2 regions of the Alteromonas sp. HB246098 genome follow, and region 2 is predicted to be linked to the other one. Evidence: riboswitches for the same ligand, from Rfam matches in the RefSeq annotation. Region 2 holds a riboswitch; the other holds the start of a gene.
The links. Region 2 has a riboswitch for thiamine pyrophosphate ahead of ACYTPF_RS04445 (TonB-dependent receptor). Riboswitches for the same ligand answer to the same signal wherever they lie in the genome.
Positions count from the first base shown of each region.

Region 1 (10,248 bases), on a different contig from region 2:
TTCTACGGAGGGTTTTACATGAAAGCAAAACAAATTTTTTATTTGTTTTGCCTTAAAAAAACTAATCCACTTGAGGGTAGTAGCCGGGTTTTTAGCCTCTAGGTGGCGGCCCCATTTCGCCGTGCCCTTCGCCCCCTGGTGGAGGCCCTTTTGGTTTAACAGAGCAGTTGTACGTATCGCCCTCTACAGAGCAGCCTTGGGCTCCACTAAAGCAGCCAAGTATCTTATTCTTGCCTGGGTCTGCTGCATGGTAATGGTAGCCATCGATTTCATCAGAATGCCCGCCACAGCTATCTAACCCTTCAGGTTGGCTGCCGTCACTATTTAGCTGACCGAATACGGTGAAACCATCGAAAGCGACAGCAAGCAGCTTACCATTTGGTGATGAACTATCCTCATGCGCGGCGCAGTCTGTCATAGCATGGTAGTGATATCCTACAAACGGGTTAACGTGTCCGCCACAGTCGTCAAAGGGCGCTAGCGTATGTGCGCCTAAAATGGCATCTACGGGTGCGGGAGCATCCATTTTCACACCATTAAACGCTAAGCCCATTCCGCCATGCGCATCGAACTTTGCAGCTTTATCTAATTTTTGGGGGAAGGCGGGAATAACATACTGTTGTGTAGGTATGTCGTCTTCGAAATACTCAGGGGCGCACTCAACACAATAATTTTGGTATTCTGGGTCTACATCAGGACGGGCAGCTGCAAGGCACGCATCTTTGCTATCGGTAACTTTTACTTCGCCGGTCTCTGGGTTGTACAGCTGCCATTTGTCGTCGCTGTAGAATGTGGCTAGATTTGCAATAAATTCGCCATCTGCATCGTATACCTTGTTGTTGTCTAGCCAAATACCGCTGTCTTCGGCAGAGTCTTCAATATTTCTAGGGCACCAAGGGCCTAAATCGTGCCCAATTTCACGTTTACCCGGCACCGTAATTAAATAACACTGCGTTTCAGTTTTATCTGATAACGTGCAAGGCACCAGTTCTTCGGCAACTTGGATGTCTTCACTGAAAAATGTACCTATACGTGAGCCAGTATTGGCGTCTTGGTCGTGCGAGTGACCATCAGACCCGTGATCACCACATGCGCTTAATATCAGCAAGCCTGTGGTTAATAATGTAACGTTTCGTAGCATAGACCTTCCCTTATTTCATATACGATAGTAATAATAGGTTAGGCCTGCCGAAAAGATCGCTTTCTTTACAAAGAATTTGAATAGTGCGCTTAATTTTCGTTAAGTGAATCTAGTTAAATTAAAAAGCCATCCAGTCTTTCCAAACCGGGTCTAATCCCCTCGATTTTATTGCGCTGACGACTTCAGGCACCGAACGACTGTCATCAATATCAAACTGGTTTAACGCTTGAGAGGGTTCACTATAGCCGCCAGGCTGAGTTTGCGACGCAGCACTCATTGATGTGATTCCCAGCGGCATTACGCCATCTCTAAATACCGCCGACTCGCGGGTCGACAGGGATAATTCTGCTTGCGGGTTAAAGATGCGATGAGCACATATCAGCTGCAGCAGGTCTCGTTCGTTAGGTAGTTTGTTATTGGTAAGCGCGTTGCCACCAGTGCTATTACCTTCGCAGCTTCTAAGGCGCGGAAAAGCAATAGATACACGGCTTTGCCAATAGCACTGTTGTATCAACTTACCGTGAAGAGCGGTCATAGCGCTATCAACTCTCCAGTCACCTAAACCAAGTAACGCACCTATGCCTATTTTATCTATCCCCGCTTTCCCAATACGGTCGCTGGCTTCTAATCGCCATAAGAAATCCTGCTTTTTACCTCTAGTGTGGTAGCTGGCGTAGTGCTGGGGCGAATAGGTTTCTTGATACACTAAAACAGCATCTAAACCTTGGTGTTTTAGGGTTTCGTATTGCTCTTTCTTTAATGGCTGTACCTCCATCATAAGGTAGCTTACCTTGTCGCGAATGGCGCTAAGGGTTTGCTCGAAATAGTCCATGCCCACTTTGGTTTCGTGTTCGCCAGTAACCAGCAACACCTGAGAAAAGCCCATATCCTTAATAGCTTCGATTTCGGTAAGCACTTCGCTTATAGATAGGGTCTTGCGCTTTATCTTATTGCTCATGGTAAAGCCGCAATAGGTACACTCGTTGGCACACAGGTTCGACAAATATAAAGGCACAAAAAGCTGCATGGTATTGCCAAAGCGATGACGGGTTAGTGATTTCGCTCGGTTAGCCATGGCTTCTAAGTAGCTTGCGCCAGCAGGAGAGATCAGCGCCATAAAATCATCGAGTGAGAGTGATTCTTTACCTAATGCTCGCTCTACGTCACTCGCCGTTTTGCTGTTTATCGATAAAGCAAAATGCGACAAATCTTGCTGCATTAATGCCTGTGCCACCTTCATAGTGTTGGCTCCAAAAACGCAGTAAGTGGGCTTGAGGCCTGCGCCAAATCAGATGTTGCACCAAGCCCTGCTTCAAACGCTTTTCGACCAGTAGCTACAGCGCTTGCAAAGGCCTCTGCCATGGCAACAGGGTTTTGGGCAGTGGCAATAGCCGTATTCACCAACACCGCATCTACGCCCATTTCCATTGCCGCCATGGCTTCACTAGGCTTGCCAATACCTGCATCTACAATGACCGGAATAGAGGCTTGTTCAACAATAATTTGTAAGAAAGGCCTAGTTTGTAAGCCCTGATTGCTACCAATGGGTGCACCTAACGGCATAACAGCAGCGCAGCCTACTTCTTCTAGGCGTTTACACAAAACGGGATCTGCGCCACAGTAAGGCAGTACGTTAAACCCTTTTTTTACCAAAGTTTCGGCGGCCTGAAGAGTTTCGATTGGGTCGGGCAGCAGGTAGCGCTGGTCGGGATGAATTTCCAACTTTATCCATGGGCTACCTAGCGCTTCATAAGAAAGTTCTGCGGCAAATATCGCTTCTTGGGCATTTTTAGCCCCCGATGTGTTAGGCAGCAGGGTAACTCCTAACTCTCGAAGTGCCTTTAGCGTTTCGTCTTGCCCGCTATTACTCGCCACGCGCTTCATTGCTAGGGTAACAATGTTACTTTGTGCAGCGGCCACTGCGTCTTTCATAGTGATGGCGTTGCTGAACTTTCCTGTACCGGTTAAAAGACGTGATGAAAAAGTGTGGTTTGCAAGCGTTAGCATATTAGCCTCCTGCAACTAGGGTGAAGATATCAACGGTGTCGTTGTCTTTAAGATAAGTGGTCGACCATTCTTTTTTACTCACTATGGCCGCATTTCTAGCAATGGCGGTACCGTCGTCATTCAGTTGTTTAAGGGCAATTAACTCGCTAAGCGATATGGGCGATATCACGTTCATAGGTTGATTGTTTACGTTTACTTTAATTTGCGTCATTGCAAACCTCGCAAGTAGAAGAGGGGGGTAATTCAAAGCTTTGTAGCGAACCTAGGCCTGCATTCCCAGTTAGGTAGTGCCCCCACTTAATGTCGGCTTGGAAACCTTTTGCTAAAAACAACAAAGCTTGTGTTGCCTGATGGCAAGCGGCCATACCAACAACAGGGCCAAGTACGCCTTTGCTCAAACAGTCTTCACGCACGGACACCTTATTTACTAGGCACTCGTAACAACCGCAGGAGTTCGAATTTTGCGGCAAATTAAGTGCTTGCCATGTAAGGCCGCTGGCGGCCGCAATAAAAAGCGGAATAGAGGCGCGATAGGTGGCCGCATTGATCTGCCGTCTTACCGTAATGTTGTCGGTGCAATCCAGTACACAGGTGGCAGATGAAATTAAGGTTGGTAAGTTATTACTATCAGCAAACTTGCTTTTAAAATGAATGTTTAAGTTAGAGTTAACTTTGCGAAGTTCGTTATACAGCGACTTGGCTTTAAGTTCACCTAAGTGCATTTCGTTGTAGCTAACCTGGCGCTGTAAGTTGCTGATATCGACAGTGTCACCGTCTATCAAGGTAATATTGCCAACACCTGCGCCAGCTAAATAGCGGGCTGTTAAGCTTCCTAGGCCGCCTAACCCAACAACCACAGCGTGTGCGTTTGCTAAATTAAGCTGGCCGTCTTGGTCGATACAGTCGAGCAAGAGCTGCCTGCTGTAACGCTGTATGTCCTGATGCTCAAGCAAAACCCGCCTCCTGTGCCAGCGCTTGGTATGCTTGCAGCGGATGCTCCGCATGAGTGATGGCACTCACCACGGCAATACCGTCAACCTTGGTTTTAGCCACGTCACTTATACGCGATAAGTTAATACCGCCAATGGCAACGGTGGGTATGCCTTCGCACAGCTTCACATATTTTGCCAAGCGCTCTACACCCTGGGGTTTAGATGGCATGTCTTTAGTATTGGTTGGAAAGATATGGCCAAGGGCAATGTAAGAAGGCTTCAGTGCGCGAACCCGCTGAATCTCAGCGAATCCATGAGTTGAAATGCCCAGTCTTAGTCCGGCACTGCGAATAGCGTTTAAATCTGCAGTGTCGAGATCTTCTTGACCTAGATGTACGCCATAAGCCCCAAGCTCTATGGCTAACTCCCAATAGTCGTTAATAAATAACTGACAGTTGGTGTGTTCCACTAACTCAATGGCCTCTTTTATCTGTTGGCGAATGTCTTGTTGTGACCCTTCCTTCACCCTTAGCTGAATGATTTTTACGCCCGTTGGCCAAAGCCTCGCTATCCACTGAACGCTATCTACTACGGGGTATATGCCTAGGTTCGTATGAGTGAGTGTAGGGAAGTGGGCTATACTACCTTGCGCACTTTCTGAGGGGAGGTCGCTGTTCGACAAATTTTCTAGGCATAAATCTTTATTGTAAAAAACAGCGCTACCTTGGTGAAAATTTACCTTTGGAAAACTTGCGGCGTGTGTGGGGAAACCGTTAGTTCGTGGGAAGTACGTGGGCAAATCAGCCCCATTATTATGCGCCTTAGCGCCGTCCGTATCAGGCTCGCAAAGGGTCTTTCGCCTTACTTCACACACATAGGCATTTGCTAGGGTGAGCGCATCTTCAATGCAATAGTCGTTAACAAGAAAAGCCGCAATCGCACTTGCTAACATGCAGCCAGTACCCCGAAGTTTACCGTTGTTGGTTATCGGTTGACTAAAGTGAAGGGTGTGCGAGGCGCAAACAAAGGTGTCATATACCTGAGTTTGCCACGCGGCGTGGCCGCCTTTAACGTAAACACTCTTTGCCCCTTTTCCAATAAGCCGGTTTATTGCTGACGCTAAGCTGGTATCGTCGTTTACCGTCAAATTAGACAGCCAAGTGAGCTCGTCAATATTTGGGGTAACCAAATCAACCGTGTTCAGCAACTCGTCAACAACGCTTTCGCTTAAGTCGCTTAACATACCGCCAGATGAAGAAGCCTGCACAGGGTCCCATATCACAAACGGGCGAGGCTTTATTAACGACTGAATACGTGCGCAAAGTAAAAGTGCTTGCTCATCGTTTGCGATAGCGCCAATTTTAATAGCGCGTGGCGGCGTATCTTCGTAAAGCACTTGCCACTGCTGGTTTAACGCAGATGCACTCATACTGTCTTTACTAAGCAGTTGCTGGTTTGATTGCGCAGTAATTTGTGTGGTGAGCACGCAGGCATGAGCGCTTAAATCGGCAAGCGTGATAGCGTCGCGGGTTATACCCGCGCCACCACTTGAGTCAACGCCGCCTATGCACCATACCACCGGCAACCTAACGCTAGGCGGCTCTAGTACGGGTTTGGTTAGGTGGCTGTTTATCATGGCAACTCAACCTTGCTATCGGCAGTGTGATAAAGCTGAGCACCCGACTGATTAAACGCATCAGCCATGTCTTTCATGCCTTTTTCTTTTTCAAATTCTTGCTGCTCTGCTTGCTTAGCGACATCACGTACTTCTTGAGAAATTTTCATGCTGCAGAATTTTGGGCCGCACATAGAGCAAAAGTGCGCAACTTTGCCAGAGGCCTGCGGCAAGGTTTCATCGTGATAAGCGCGAGCAGTATGAGGGTCTAATGCTAGGTTAAACTGATCTTCCCATCTAAACTCGAAGCGCGCTTTCGACATAGCATTGTCGCGTATTTGCGCGCCGGGGTGGCCCTTCGCCAGGTCGGCAGCGTGCGCCGCTATTTTGTACGTGATAAGCCCCTGTTTAACGTCTTCTTTGTTAGGTAAACCCAAATGCTCTTTAGGCGTTACGTAGCACAGCATTGCGCATCCGTACCAACCAATCATGGCGGCGCCAATACCTGAGGTAAAGTGATCGTAGCCAGGTGCAATGTCTGTGGTAAGCGGGCCAAGGGTATAAAACGGCGCTTCGTGACAGTGCTTAAGCTGCTCTTCCATGTTCGCTTTAATCATGTGCATTGGCACATGCCCTGGGCCTTCAATCATTACCTGAACATCGTATTCCCAAGCTATTTTGGTCAGCTCACCAAGGGTACGTAACTCAGAGAATTGCGCATCGTCGTTGGCATCGGCCACGCTACCAGGGCGCAAGCCATCACCTAGCGACAATGCTACATCGTATTTCGCGCAAATTTCGCAAATATCGTGGAAGTGTTCGTACAAAAAGCTTTGCTGGTGGTGACTCAAACACCACTTCGCCATGATTGAACCACCGCGCGATACAATGCCAGTAACTCGCTTTGCGGTAAGGTGAACGTATTCAAGCAACACGCCTGCGTGAATGGTGAAGTAATCCACACCTTGCTCAGCTTGTTCGATAAGCGTGTCTTTAAACATCTCCCAGGTTAAATCTTCGGCTACGCCATTCACTTTTTCTAGCGCTTGGTAAATTGGAACGGTGCCAAGAGGTACCGGGCTATTTCGCAGCAGCCACTCGCGGGTTTCGTGAATATTTCTACCGGTAGATAAGTCCATGATGGTATCGGCGCCCCAGCGCGTTGACCACACCAGCTTTTCTACCTCTTCTTCGATTGACGAGGTAACTGCCGAATTACCAATATTCGCGTTAATTTTCACCAAGAAGTTGCGGCCGATAATCATTGGCTCTAGTTCGGGGTGATTAATATTACATGGAATGATGGCGCGGCCTGCGGCCACTTCTTGGCGAACAAATTCAGGCGTGATGGTATCGGGCAAATTCGCGCCAAAGTGCTCTCCTTTATGCTGCTGCGTTAGCTCCGCATCTTTAATGGCTTGACGGCCCATGTTTTCACGAATGGCAATGTATTCCATTTCAGGGGTAACAATGCCTTGTCTTGCGTAGTGAAGCTGGGTGACGTTCTTGCCCGCTTTCGCTTTTAACGGTTTGCGGCTGCGGATAAAGCGAAAATCTTCAGTAAAGATGTCGTTTTCACGCTCTTTCGCGAAGCTTGATGAAACGCCTTCAAGCTCAACGGTATCGCTGCGCTCTTCAATCCACTTTTGGCGAAGTGGGCTTAAGCCTTTGTGAACATCAATATTTTCTAGCGGGTCGCCGTAGGGCCCTGAGGTGTCATACACCGGAATAGGTGGGTTTGGCTCTAAGATAGGGTTTTCTTCGGTGCCACCGACTAGGCTGTCATGCTGGTGGATAAGGCGCATGGCCACTCGGATATCGTCGCGGCTGCCACACTCGTAGTGGCGCGTTGAATTGGGGTAAGCTTCGCCCGCTAGTTCATTAATGAATTGCTGAGCTTGTTGGCGTTGTTCGCGTCTGTTCGACATAGCATTTTACCTTGTAAATTTAGGTTCTAAAAATGCTTGTCAGGAGTGAAGGAGAATACAGTGTGTAAGTGTTTGAAGGGCGGAACCTTCTACTGTAGCGAGGTTGAAAGTAAAGAAACTAAGAATGAGCCCGTTACTGTTTACTGTCGTTTGTTCTTAAGGCCTTAAGCAATTTACTTTGAGTTAGAAATGGCATCATTGAAATTTGATGCTTTATCTCAAAGTTAACGCTCTGTGCCCGTTATGAAAGTGACAAACAAACCACTAAGTAATCTAACCTTGCTTCACAATGCCAAACTGTTGCTTAACATAGTGCACATTGTATTTTCTTGTTCCCTTCGCAGGTACTAGCCTGATCAGGTTCTACGGATCCCACTTTCGCGGTCTCAGCTTACTGGGTTACCAGTGAAGCACTCCGACAAGTTGTTTGTTTCAATTAGCGCTGTTTGCTGTTGAAACAGCGCTAATCGAGAATTCCCTTTTACTATATCTTCAACTTTAGTTGGATTACAAGTACTACCAGAAAGCTAAACGAATATTCATTTAGCTAGCTAGTTGCTGTCCTTCTTTGTAAAGCTGAAGGGCGGTGGCTGTGTCTTGCTTGCGTTCACTAATGGCAGATAGCAGCAATAAGTCTTCTTTGCGCGACTCCATTTTGGTAGCTTTTAGCAAGGCTTTTTCAGCTAACACATCATCGCCCGAGTTGAACGCCACTTGGCCTAGCGTGGAATAAAGCTCAACGTTTTCTTCGTCTTGCTTTATCCAGCTTTCAAGTAAACGTAACGATGGTGATGCATTAGGAATATTAAGCTGCGTGAACAGCGGGAATAGCGTGCTGTTCGGCCCGCGTTTTTGCCATTCAACTAACAAATCTTGAGCGTCGGCATGCATACCTTGGTCAAGAAGCTGTTGAATGTAGGCAGCACGATAGGCGTCGTCGTGACGTAATTTACGAGGCAGGGTGTCCCAGTATGATTTAAGCTCAACGGCACCTTGCTTACTGGCAATTTCTGCAAACTTACCTTTAGCAATACGCTGGCTCCACGTGGTGTAGTCAGCTTTAGGCAAGGCTTTACGCCAACCCGATAGATTCTCTTGAAGCACCTGCCACTTACCTAACTTGGCAAGAATTTGCGCTTTTAGCTGCACAACCTGCTTGTTGTCACGATCTTGCTCGTCTAGTTCGTTAAGCTTTTCGAGTGCCGCCTCGAACTTTTCTTCAGCCACATCAATGCGTGCATGCATTACCGTTGCGGCTACTTTCGCTTTCGGAAAGTCAGTGGCCTGAACCAGAAAATAACGGGCTTTAGCTAGGTCGTCGTTGGCAAACGCAATCTGCGCTGAAGCCAAATAGTTTACGCCTTCAAAATCACCATTGGTGGTTTTGCCTAATGCTTTTTGTGCCGAATCAAAATCACCTGCGGCCATGGCGTGCAAGCCATCGTAAAATGCGCGCTTGCGCTTGCGTTCACCTAAAGTGCCGAACCATTTATGTGAGCCTGTAATTAAGCTTAACGCCCACAAAACAAAACGGGATAACACATACCAGGCAATAACGGCACCAATGACCAAAATACAAAAGCTGATCACGGTCATTTCAATAGCTGTACTGCCTAGAGAAATAAGTACGTAACCTTTATCGCCAAGTATCATTGGACCAACAATAAGCGCAACAACGAATGCGGCTAATACCGCAAGGGCAATAGCTAACCATTTCATAGTGCACTTGCTCCTTGTCCAAACACCTGCTTAACACGGCTATCCAGTAAACGCTCTAGCGGTTTTTGTGACGCTAGCTCTGTAGGAATTGGGCGTGAAATATCGGTGGCAATCAGGTTTTGTAGTGCATCAACAAAGCCGGTTACCTGACTTTTCTCGGTGTCGTATTTTTCAATAAGCAGCGTTTGTGCATATTGAAGCGATTGACTGTAAAGCCCCGCATCGCCTTGAAGCGCGGCAGTTTGAGCGTGCATAAGCTGCAGACGAAGCTGCTCTTTTGCCAAGAACTGTGCTTCTAATGACAGTACTGGCTCAACCGGGCCTTCAATAGTTTTAACGGTAAGAAAATCATTTACCAACGAACGCCACACCTTCGCAAGGTTGTCCTGCCAGTCGTCAGCCGACTCTGACAAGGTGGTGTCTTCTGCGTTAGCATCTTCAGGCTTTTCGAAGGTATCCAATGGCAACTTATCGATTTGCGCAATCATGCCAGTAAGGGCAAGCGCTACTGAGCTTTGCGATACAGGGTTTAGCTGCTGTAGCGTTTGAATATCTTCAGCTAGGTTAGCGCGAACGGGTAGTACCGACGGGTCAGCCAAAGACTTTAAGCGCTTATCTGCATTGACCAATAGCAAAATTGCTGTGCGAACATCGTTTTCCAGCCAAAGCTTTCTACCCGCCATACGAACTAAATAGTCAGCTTCTGCAATTAGCCAGTCAGCTGGGCGGCGACCTTCCATATTGTTAAGCTGTTGAAGGGTAGACTCGGCCTGTAGGCTAAGTTTCTCGTTCTCAGACTTAAGTTTATCTACCGTATCTTGTAAGGCTTTATTCGTTCGCGACACGTCTTCTAGCGACGCTAAGATGTCGCTACGTTCTCGTTCTATATTGTTTAACTTTGCCGTG
Region 1 is NZ_JBTZUG010000006.1:72,525-82,772, forward strand. It holds gene ACYTPF_RS13615 (YHYH protein) at 92-1,141, opposite strand; gene thiH (2-iminoacetate synthase ThiH) at 1,260-2,381, opposite strand; gene ACYTPF_RS13625 (thiazole synthase) at 2,378-3,148, opposite strand; gene thiS (sulfur carrier protein ThiS) at 3,150-3,359, opposite strand; gene ACYTPF_RS13635 (HesA/MoeB/ThiF family protein) at 3,346-4,101, opposite strand; gene thiE (thiamine phosphate synthase) at 4,094-5,716, opposite strand; gene thiC (phosphomethylpyrimidine synthase ThiC) at 5,713-7,623, opposite strand; TPP riboswitch at 7,940-8,051, opposite strand; gene ACYTPF_RS13650 (heme biosynthesis HemY N-terminal domain-containing protein) at 8,167-9,342, opposite strand; gene ACYTPF_RS13655 (uroporphyrinogen-III C-methyltransferase) at 9,339-10,248, opposite strand, start outside.
Region 1: another riboswitch for thiamine pyrophosphate. It lies ahead of thiC (phosphomethylpyrimidine synthase ThiC); the one in region 2 lies ahead of ACYTPF_RS04445 (TonB-dependent receptor).

Region 2 (10,248 bases):
CGTTGTTTAACGCTTTCCCCGCGCTAACAAGCTGTGCCCAAAGCGCCCTTTTTTGCTCGGTGGTGAGTTTAAGCGGTGCGGCTGGCAATACAATGGCTGATTCGTTTACAGATAGCGTACGACCAATCATAACTGTGCTAGACCAATAAGAAGGAATACCTAACTGAACACAGGCTAGCTGTAAGTCTTTTAGCCATTGTTGTGACTTCGCTCTCTGCTCAGCACTTAACGGAATACCTTCTGGCGATGCGGGCCCTTTTACTTCGCTTTGCGCAACTTCTAATTTATTAGCGACATTTTTATCAGCTGCCTCATTTGTTAGCGCACGACGAGTAGGCGTTACGTCTGAAACAGCAACTTTAAGCTTAGATTTATCTTTTGCTCCACTGCCTACATTTGCCCTTAATTGGGCAAGGCGTGACTGTTTTTCTTCTTGAGAGATTGGCGTTGATGGCGGCTTATTTTCTTGACCGTTTTGACTAAAAGGTGTTTGTGGCGATGTACTAGAAGCCGTGCCATGCATTGGTGCTGAGACGTTGCCTTCTTTTAAGCCTTCCTGCTTTTTCATCTTCGCATGGGCGTCTTTAGTGATCCACACTGGGATCCCCATTTCCTGTAATACCGCCTGCTGATATGAAGTAAGAGACATTGCGTAAAAGACCTAAAGTAAATAAACCGTTATTTGCCCAAGTTTACTAAAGTTGCTGAGCTGAATGAATAACTATCGCATTCTTTTACCTAAAGTGCGCTATGTAGTAAGCACACAAAGTTTAAGAAAACCTACCGTAAGTCCGTCAAACACCGGCACCTTTTACTTTACAGGTATTAGCTGGCGCATAGGCTCTTGAGTATTTAAACCCAGGTTATAAAACACTAAAGGTAAGCATTGCGAATCAAAAGTATGATGAATAATTTTGTGGAAAAAACTGAATGAGAAGTTTATAAGGAGATATTTTTTATGTTTGAGCTAGATTTTTCATAAGAAGAGAAAGTGGCAGGGGTGGAGGGACTCGAACCCCCAACCATCGGTTTTGGAGACCGCTGTTCTACCAATTCGAACTACACCCCTAGCGCGCTGTGCATTATACGGATGACATTAAAAAGGTAAAGCCTTTTTATCACTACCATGCACTGCATGCTTAATTAACACGCAATACGCTGTTTTTTCAATCGAATAACGTCAAATATGCCTGTTTAAGCTGACCATTGAACTAGCCTTACGCAAAGGCAAGCCTAAAGCGCTTCACGCTTTGCGTCTAATTACTTTTATTCGCATTAAGCGCGGCAAACCACAGGTCGTTTGTTATATGAACAATGTCTGAATGTAGCTTGAACTTGTCCAATGCATCGCCTTCGTCAATATTCATGATATTTGCATAGTGGGCAACTAATTCTTCGCTTTCATTCTTGTTAAGTTTATTGATAAGGCAACAGCTTGCTAAGTCGAAGTAACGATTTCCCATTGCGGCATACTCCCAATCAATGATTTTTATCGTGCTGTTGGTACCAAGCAATAGGTGATTAATCAACAAGTCGTTGTGGCACAACACGCAGTCTTCATCGTCTTGCTCACTTTTGATTACGTTGTTTTGAAATGCTCGCGCCCTCAAGTAAAGGTCACTGCTCGTATCAAGCTTTGCAGCGTTACAATAATGCTGCCATCTCGCAACTAGGTTTAATGGCCTTGCGGTAATAGACAACGAATGAATACGCGCGAGGGTTTCAGCCAACGTGTGTGAAGGAGGTCTAGTTGAAGAAAGCCCTGCGCTTACACTATGACTTTCCCACTGTTCTACCCAGATGGTTTCGTCATCGCTTAGCCAGATTGGCTGCGGCGCTATCCCCACGCCATATAATTGTTGCTGTAAAGTAAACTGATGTTTGCGTTCCACACCACTGAAATCATCATCGCCCAGCCACTTAACCGCTAAATCGATAGGGACATCTTCAAGCTTTTGATGGGCAGTAATGTGAGGGTTACCTTCACTTAAACTCAATAGGCTATTTGCTGGGTCCTGAACGCGATAAACACGGTTTACCGCGCCAGCAGGATGTACCGAAACATCTGCACTCTCGCTAAGATTAAGCGCCTTTTGCAGCGTGGCTATGATATCCAACCTGTTCACCTTGTTTCTTATATTGCACAAGCCATTGATAATAACCAAATACTGTAAAGCCCACGTAACCTAGGAACAGGCAGGCAGACAGTGCGTAGCCCACCTGCAGGTATAAATATGCCGAAGCTAAATTTATGAAAAACCAGTAAACCCAGTTTTGCAGAATTTTATGCGCCACCATAAATGTGGTAACCACACTCAATAAGTTAATGCTTGCATCTAATAGTAGGTACTCACTATTAAATTGCGAACCAGCCACTTCAGAGAGACCCCATGCGAGTAATAACATGCTTGGGACAATGAGCGTGTGCAACCACAGCGGCCAATGAAGCACGGGCTTAACCTCGCCATCTTCCGCCCCTTTCGACCACTGATAATACCCGTACCCTGCCATTATCATGTAAAAGAAATTAAGCGCAGATTGAAATGGCAAGGTCACTTGCCAGAATAACCAAGTATAAATAGCTGTGCTTACAAAGGCACAGAGCCAGCACCAGCTATTTTGTTTAGCTGCTAATAATACATAGGCGATGGCGAGTACAACCGCTACCCACTCTAACAGTGAAGTAGCGGCAATTTGTGAAGTGAACTCAGAAAAGAAGTTCGTCATTAAGATGACTTTCTTGCTTGCATAGCATCGAAGTTTAAAAACTTAGCAACGAAAATGGCCTGCCCCACTTCTTCGTGAGTTCTCTGCATTTCATCGCCGAGTACTTTCATTACTGCAGCGTAATCCCCTGTTATCTGGGTACTAGTAGAACATGTTGTCACCGTGATATCGCTATAACTATTTAACCTATCAATGAAGTCTTGAATAGGAGGTATATATTCGTTTACCAAAGGGTACAACGACAGTTCAACCATAACTTGCATGTCTTTTTCCTTTTTTTAGAACGCGTATTTAACAGTGATACCAAACTGGCGACCGTTACCTATTTGGTAATATGGTTCGTTAAACGCATACTCATCGCGAGGGTCGTTGCTGAAACCACCAAAACCTCGAGTGTAATACTCGCGGTCAAACGCATTTTGGATCCACAGCGAGGTCTGCCATTCACCGTGTAAAACTACGATTTCTGAATTAACCAGCGTCGTGCTTGGTGCAGTTACATCATGGCCGTCGGAAAAACGGTATTCGCTTTTATAGTCTACATCTACGCGCCATATCATAGTGTCTGTAAGTGCGTACTCGCTGTAAAGGTTTGCGGTCCACTTAGGTGACTGAGCCTGTCTTTGCTCAGATACTTCAGTACCGTCTGCTAGTGTATACCCTTCAAATGTAGCGCTTAGGTAACCAACACTTGCATCTAACTGCCATGCATCGCTTGCAAACCAACTCAGTTCAATCTCTGCCCCTTTGTTTGTACCCAAATCAGCATTATCGATAATATCTACAAAACCTGCCGTGCCGTCATCACGGGTGATAACGTCAAAATCACTTACCTGCGTATCTGTCCTGTCCATGTAGAAAATTGCCGCACGAGCAACAAGATCAGGCGTAAGCAACGGGCCTTTTACACCCACTTCATAGTTCCAGTTGTATTCTTCGTCAAAGAAACGTTGATTATCGTTTACTCGGCTGTCGGGATTAAAGCCTGCGCCTTTAAAACCGCGTGAAATGCTACCGTAGTAGAAGTGATCACCCTGCGTATACTGAAGCGCTACTTTTCCGCCAACCATGGTGGTGTCAAACGCGCGTGTAAGCTGGTTGTTATCGGCGTAATCGAAGTCATAGTTTTCTACTCTCAACCCGGCTACAAGCACTAGGGTGTCCTTCAAACGGCTTTCCGTCTGAGCATAGATAGCAGTAGTCGTTGGGGTATATTCACTGGCAAAGTCACTATCAAGGTATGTGTACTGACGAAGTAACTTTTCTTCTGTGTTTTTATAAAATATGCCTAAGGTCCAGTCTGTCATACCGTCGAAAAGTGCGGCACTGTCAGACGACACAAAACGCACCTCACCGGTTTGCGTTTCAACGTCTCGGTAGTACGCATCAAAAGACGTATAACCCCACGGGTGGAAGCCATCGAATGTCCAATCTTCATCGTAGCCATACGCGATGTTATGAGACGCATGAGTGGCAATAAGGATGAAGTCGCCCGCCGCAGTATTTGTTGTAGAACGTGCACTTACAGCGTGCGTTTGGTGTTCGTCAAAACCTGGCTCGTCAGACAGTGTTTTGTTGTCGTTATCAAGCGAAAACGCATCGTAGCCGTTGTCAATATCATACCAGCGGTAGGTAAGTGCAAGTGTGGTTCGTTCGTCTACGTTGCCTTCAACAGCAAAGCGCAACGCGGTCTCATCGATATTATTAGTATCGCTTCTATCCAGGAATGTATTTTCTACAAAGCCATCGCTACGGTTATGAACTAGCGCTACGCGATATCCCCAATCGGAATTGATATCGTCGCCCGTTGCCCCTTCAACACGATAACTTTCTTTGTTACCAATACGCGCTTCTACATAGTCTGGCGCGTCGCTACCTACGTTATTACTAGAAAGCTTAACAGCTCCGGCGAGTGCCCCTGTGCCGTAAAGCGTAGCCTGAGGTCCGCGATAGACTTCTAGTTGCTTGGTATCAAAAATGATACCTGCTGCAGCTAGGCCTGAAAAATCAAACTCATCGACAATAAAGCTTACAGAAGGGTTGATTGGTTCAGCAAACTGGCTACGCTCGCCAATACCGCGAATCTGCACGAAGCGACCACGAGAAGCACCCGCTGCAAAATTAACGTTTGGAATACTGTTTAACACACTGTCGATGTGACTTGGCTGCCTGCTGCGAAGTCGCTCTTGGTCTAAAATAGTCGCGCTAGCACTTAGCTGGTCAAGTGTAGTTTGTCGAAAGTCACCAGATACAACGACTCGTTCAATATCAGAAGGCGTGTTTTTTGACGTGTCGTTCGCTGCAGATTCTTGTGCATAGGCAGCAACAGAACTTGCTATCAATGATAGTGTGAAAAGTGTTTTATACATGGGATCTCTTGTTCTTATTGAAGAAAAAAGATCCGGGTCTAACGGCAGGTGATAAGGCTATGCTGTGAACCATCCCTACGCCGGTATTATCCGGATCAGGTTTAAGGGTTCCCACTTACGTGGATCTCAGACCGAAAACGGACACCCCTTGGTATAGTGTTGAGCCACTCAAATAGTAACCTCAACATCTGCGACGGAGTCTACCAGTTCAATACACGCCGTCAAGCAGATAAGACATTAAGCTAAGGTCATAATTTTTATATGATATAAGACATGCAGAGCCTAAGGCTATTCAGCGTTAATATTCATATTAAGACGACGAACTTCATCGTCAGTCTGTGCTTTTAACCCTTCTAGCGTTTTGCCGTGTGCTGTTGGTTGGCGAGTATCTGGGTCAACCTTTACGAAAACGATGTCATCTGCAAAGCAGATAGTTTTTTTAGTGGCCTTATTACGCACTAGACAACTTACGGTAATAGATGACCGGCCTACCGCCTTGGTTTCCAGACCAAACTCTACGATATCCCCTTGCATCGCCGGAGATTCAAAACTAATTTCGCCAATATGCTTAGTCACTAAACAATTGGTCTCTAACTGACAGATTGCCCAAATGGCAGCCTCTTCGTCTATCCATTCTAACGCGCGGCCACCGAACAAAGAATTGGCGTAATTAAGATCATTTGGCATAACTAAACGCCGAGAAAGAAAGCGCATTCGAATTCCTCACAATAAATCGCTACTATAGCGTAAGATTATACCGAAAAAACTGATTCATGGCGCTAAATCAATTACGTGAATGGCTTCTTGCCCCCTACAGTAAAAATAACTGCGAAGATAGCTCACACCTATCAGATATAAATTACCTAGTTCACCGAAGAATGCTGGTAATTTCAGGTAATGATACGTTTTGTGAAGCGGCATTATCCATAATTCAAACTTCAGCTGATGAAACTGAATCTTTGAGCCTAGCGACCTTTACTAGTACTGAGTTGAAGGGAAAAAGACGGAAAAAAGTGCTAGGCAGCGAGTACGATATTGCGACATTGGATTGTAGGGATTCCTTTAAGCCTGGTGATGCAATGGCAGTGGCAGGCATAGTAAAACACCAGGGGTGTTTAGTGCTTATCTGTCCTGCGTTGGAACAGTGGAGCAGCAATGCTTCAGTTTCTTTTCTCTCAGAAGGCTTTACGCTCACCCATAGCCGATACCTGGCACGTTTTATTAAATGCCTGCGTACAAATGCTGACATAGCGATACTGACTGAATCTACAGCTAGGCTACCGGATTTAGCAGCCTATCGAGTTGCGAAGCCCTCATTAGAAAATTCTTATAGAGGTTCGTTATTCCTCTCTAAAGAGCAAGAATGCGCGTATGGCCGATTGTACCAGTCTTATTCGCTAAATAAGTTGAACGCTTTGGTCACTGCTCCGCGAGGAAGAGGTAAATCTTCTTTGTTAGGCATATTTATTGACAGCTTAGTAAGGAAAGGGAAAAACGTGCTGCTCACTAGCGAGCAGCATGAAAACGTTGTTAACGTAATGTCTCAGCTTCATCAATTTGACGTCACCAACAAAACAGATTACCAGTTTCATCATACCGACTCCATCAATAAAGAGCAGCGTTCCGTAGACGCACGAAGGGCGTGTTTAGGCTCTGTAAAATGGGTACCTCCTGACAGCGAACTACTTTACAGCAAAAGAAATACAACATTTGACCTTGTTGTGGTTGATGAAGCCGCCTCAATGCCCCTGCAAGTCGTAAACCGAATAATAGCGACTAACCCTCAATGGATTTTGAGCACCACGCTGCAAGGCTATGAAGGCTCGGGAAACGGATTTATTCATAAACTCATTCCTAACTTGCCCAATGGTAGCATTCATTTAACGCTGTCGACCCCACTGCGATGGTTCGAAAATGACCCTATCGAAGCATTCTTTCAAAGCACATGCTTGTTTGAGAGCAAAACTGCAAACGATAACGTCACAAATATTGAATCAGAAAATAGCGTCGAACTACTAGAGAAGAGTAATTTCTGTTTACGTTCTTTTGAAGACGTTAATGAAAGCACGCTTCAGCAAATTATGTCTCTGCTTGCGCTGGCGCACTACCAAACCACGCCTGACGATTTTATGCGGTTACTGGATAGCCCTGACGTTATGATTGCCACACTAAAGTTAGGCCCCCTTGTGGTAGCAGCCGCAATTATAAATATTGAAGGTGGTATTAAGTTAACCCATGTATCAACAGGTATTGCATCGGGGCGCCGCCGACCTAAAGGCCATCTAGCTGCGCAAAGGCTTACCCTGCTTTCTACCGATCCTAAAGCGGCCACACACAAGTATTGGAGAATTAACCGTATCGCTGTACATCCAAAGCTTCAAGGAAGAGGCGTCGGTAGTTATGTAGTAAATAAAGTCGTTGACGAAGCCCGGGAACAATTAATAGATGCAACTTGCACGTCCTACGGCACCACATTGAAGCTAGATAACTTTTGGACTCAAAATGGTTTTGACATAGTTGATTATGGCAGAAAACCTAACAAGGCCAGTGGTGAAACGAGCGCGTTAGCCGTGCTGCCCCTTTCCCCCAAAACAACTGAACTTGTAACCAACCTCAAATCATTAGAGGCCAGCTTTGACGGCGCTAATGTAAATGAACTGTCTAAAACCGTGCTTGATATCTATGTGACAAAGCTCGCTCAGTTTATTCAAGGTTATAGAACGTTAGATGATGTTTGGCCTATTTTGCATAAGTTGTCGAAAGAGGCGCAATCTGTCTCTCAAATAGAAACGCAAAGTCATGCCAGAGATTGCAGCAATATGCCTGGAATAGCTGGGGATACGCAGGAAAAGGTAGCTCTACTGATAAATGTGATAAACAAAAAGAGTTACTTAACAGCGCTATTCAGTCATTCAAACATAGATATAAAGCGTATCAAGGGCGTTTTAAGTAATAGTGGAATTGGCGTAAATGGCTTGAAAGAAACCACATCAATAATAAGAACTGAGTTGTGTGCCGCTTTTGACCAATTTCAATAAAACCCGTAAGTCTCCTCATTAAATACTGAAGCTTAATTTTTACTATCCTGTAGCCTTTGATAATAGCCTTGATCTTACTTTCCTTCTTAGCTTTCTTTCTTAGCTTTCCTTCTTACTAAAACAAAAGTTTAAGGCATAAAAAAAGCCTCCCGAAGGAGGCTTTTGGCTAAATCCGAATATTAGATATTAATACCACGGTTTTTCGCTTTTTCCTTGATGTAAGGTTCCCACGCAGCCGCGTTACGACGTAGTGAGCGATCTTTCTTAGCTTCTTGTACATGCTTGTATGCAGATCTGAAGTTACCCGCGTAGAAGTTCGCTTCCATAAGAGTGAAGTGAATCTTCTCTGGGTTTTCAGCGCCACGTTCTAGAGCATTTTCTAGAGCTTTGATAGCACCTTTATAATCTTCTGCTACAAGTAAAAGCGTACCTTGTTTACGATAATGCTCAGGGTCTGAACTCTTAGCTGCAGCTTGTGCATACAAGTTTGCCGCTGTTTTAAAGTTTTTAGCCTGGTGATATGCATTAGCGATATTCGCAATCATATCAGCATCATTCTTTAACAAGCCTTCTTTCATGTGCTTTTCAAGCAGTTTAGCAGCCTTGTAAGGCATACCATTACTTTGATAAAGCTGAGCAAGCGTTTTAATTTCTGAATCTTTTTCTAGATAGCCTTGCATGTAAGCAAGTTCTAGTGTTGAAAGACCTTTTTTGTAGTCTTCAACTAAGATGTAGAAAAAGCCAAGACGCGACCACCAAGTCTTCTCCTGAGGGAAGGTACTAACGAGGTCTTCCGCTACAGAAACCGTTTCAGGGTACATCTTACGCTCGTAGTAAGAAGTTAGCTTAAGAACATAAGGGTTCTTGTTTGGCTCTTCATACAAAGCAATGGCCTTGTCTGCTGGCTCAATCATTTTAGCTAACTGCTTAGACTCGAAGTAAGCTTGCGCTAGGCGAGTATACACATCAGCATCTTCCTTACAGGTAAATTCCATCCACTTGTTATACCATTTGATGGCATCAGTGTACTTCTCTTCCTGCATGCTCAAATCACCTATTAATTTAAGTGTCTGAGAGTGCTCTGTGTCGTTAAGTACTTTTGGTTCAACTGAGTCGACCAAGTAGTTTAACGCTTTACCGCCCTGACCTTCTTGTGAAGCCAATAAGTTACCGATGAAACGTTTAACGTAGGCTTTGTCAAAATCGTCCGATGGGTCGATTTCATAAAGTACGTTTAACGCTTCGGTAAGCTGGTCTTCATTATAGAATTCAAAAGCTTTTTGAACCTTCTTACCGGTACGCTCACCTACTAGCGTTGTTTTACCCTTCTCATATCCAGGGCAAACAACAGGTGCCGACTGCGCTAGAGCAGCGGGTGCAGAAAGCACCGCACCTGCGCCTAGCACTAAAGCAACGGCTGACATTTTGAATGTACGTTTCATCATGATCATTGCTCCAGTTTAAAGTCTAGCTGTACGAACATGCCTGTTTGTCTAACTGGCTTGCCATCAACGATCTTAGGCTTGTATTTCCACTTACGTAGAGCACGACGTGCTTCACGGTCGAATACGCGCTTAGGTTCAGCTTCGATAACTTCGATATCTTCAACACCACCAACTTCGTTGATAGTGAAAGACAGTCTTACCCAACCTTCGCGGCCGTCACGGGCTGCATCAGGTGGATATTTCGGGTCGATACGAACGATAGGTGTAGCTTCACCGTCACGTTGCATTGCACCAACACCACCGATGTTTACACCAACACCACCTGTGTCAATAGCTGGAATAGCTAAGCTAAAGCCATCTGCATCAGGTTCCGCTGTTTCCGGCTCTACCTGCTCCATTTTCGGAGGCTGTGGAGGCGGAGGTGGCGGTGGTGGTGGAACACGAGTACGCGTTTGCGTCTGGTCATCTGGTTCCTGCATTACAATATCGATAACCGGTGCAGGCGGTACTTCGTCTGCTGGTCTAGATGAATTTTCAATCAACTTGGCCATTAGAACGAACAGGGCAAATGCGACCGCAGCACCTAATACAATAGATACAAGTATACGTAACATCTTATCCCCTTGCCGCTACCGAGACTCGGTTAACGCCAGCGGCTTTAACCTGATC
Region 2 is NZ_JBTZUG010000001.1:1,033,783-1,044,030, forward strand. It holds gene ACYTPF_RS04420 (alanine acetyltransferase) at 1-649, opposite strand, end outside; tRNA gene ACYTPF_RS04425 (tRNA-Trp) at 993-1,069, opposite strand; gene ACYTPF_RS04430 (phosphotransferase) at 1,257-2,117, opposite strand; gene pnuC (nicotinamide riboside transporter PnuC) at 2,083-2,727, opposite strand; gene ACYTPF_RS04440 (YkoF family thiamine/hydroxymethylpyrimidine-binding protein) at 2,727-2,990, opposite strand; gene ACYTPF_RS04445 (TonB-dependent receptor) at 3,006-5,096, opposite strand; TPP riboswitch at 5,152-5,255, opposite strand; gene ACYTPF_RS04450 (acyl-CoA thioesterase) at 5,385-5,810, opposite strand; gene ACYTPF_RS04455 (GNAT family N-acetyltransferase) at 5,870-8,134, shown strand; gene ACYTPF_RS04460 (tetratricopeptide repeat protein) at 8,314-9,579, opposite strand; gene ACYTPF_RS04465 (energy transducer TonB) at 9,582-10,193, opposite strand; gene ACYTPF_RS04470 (ExbD/TolR family protein) at 10,195-10,248, opposite strand, start outside.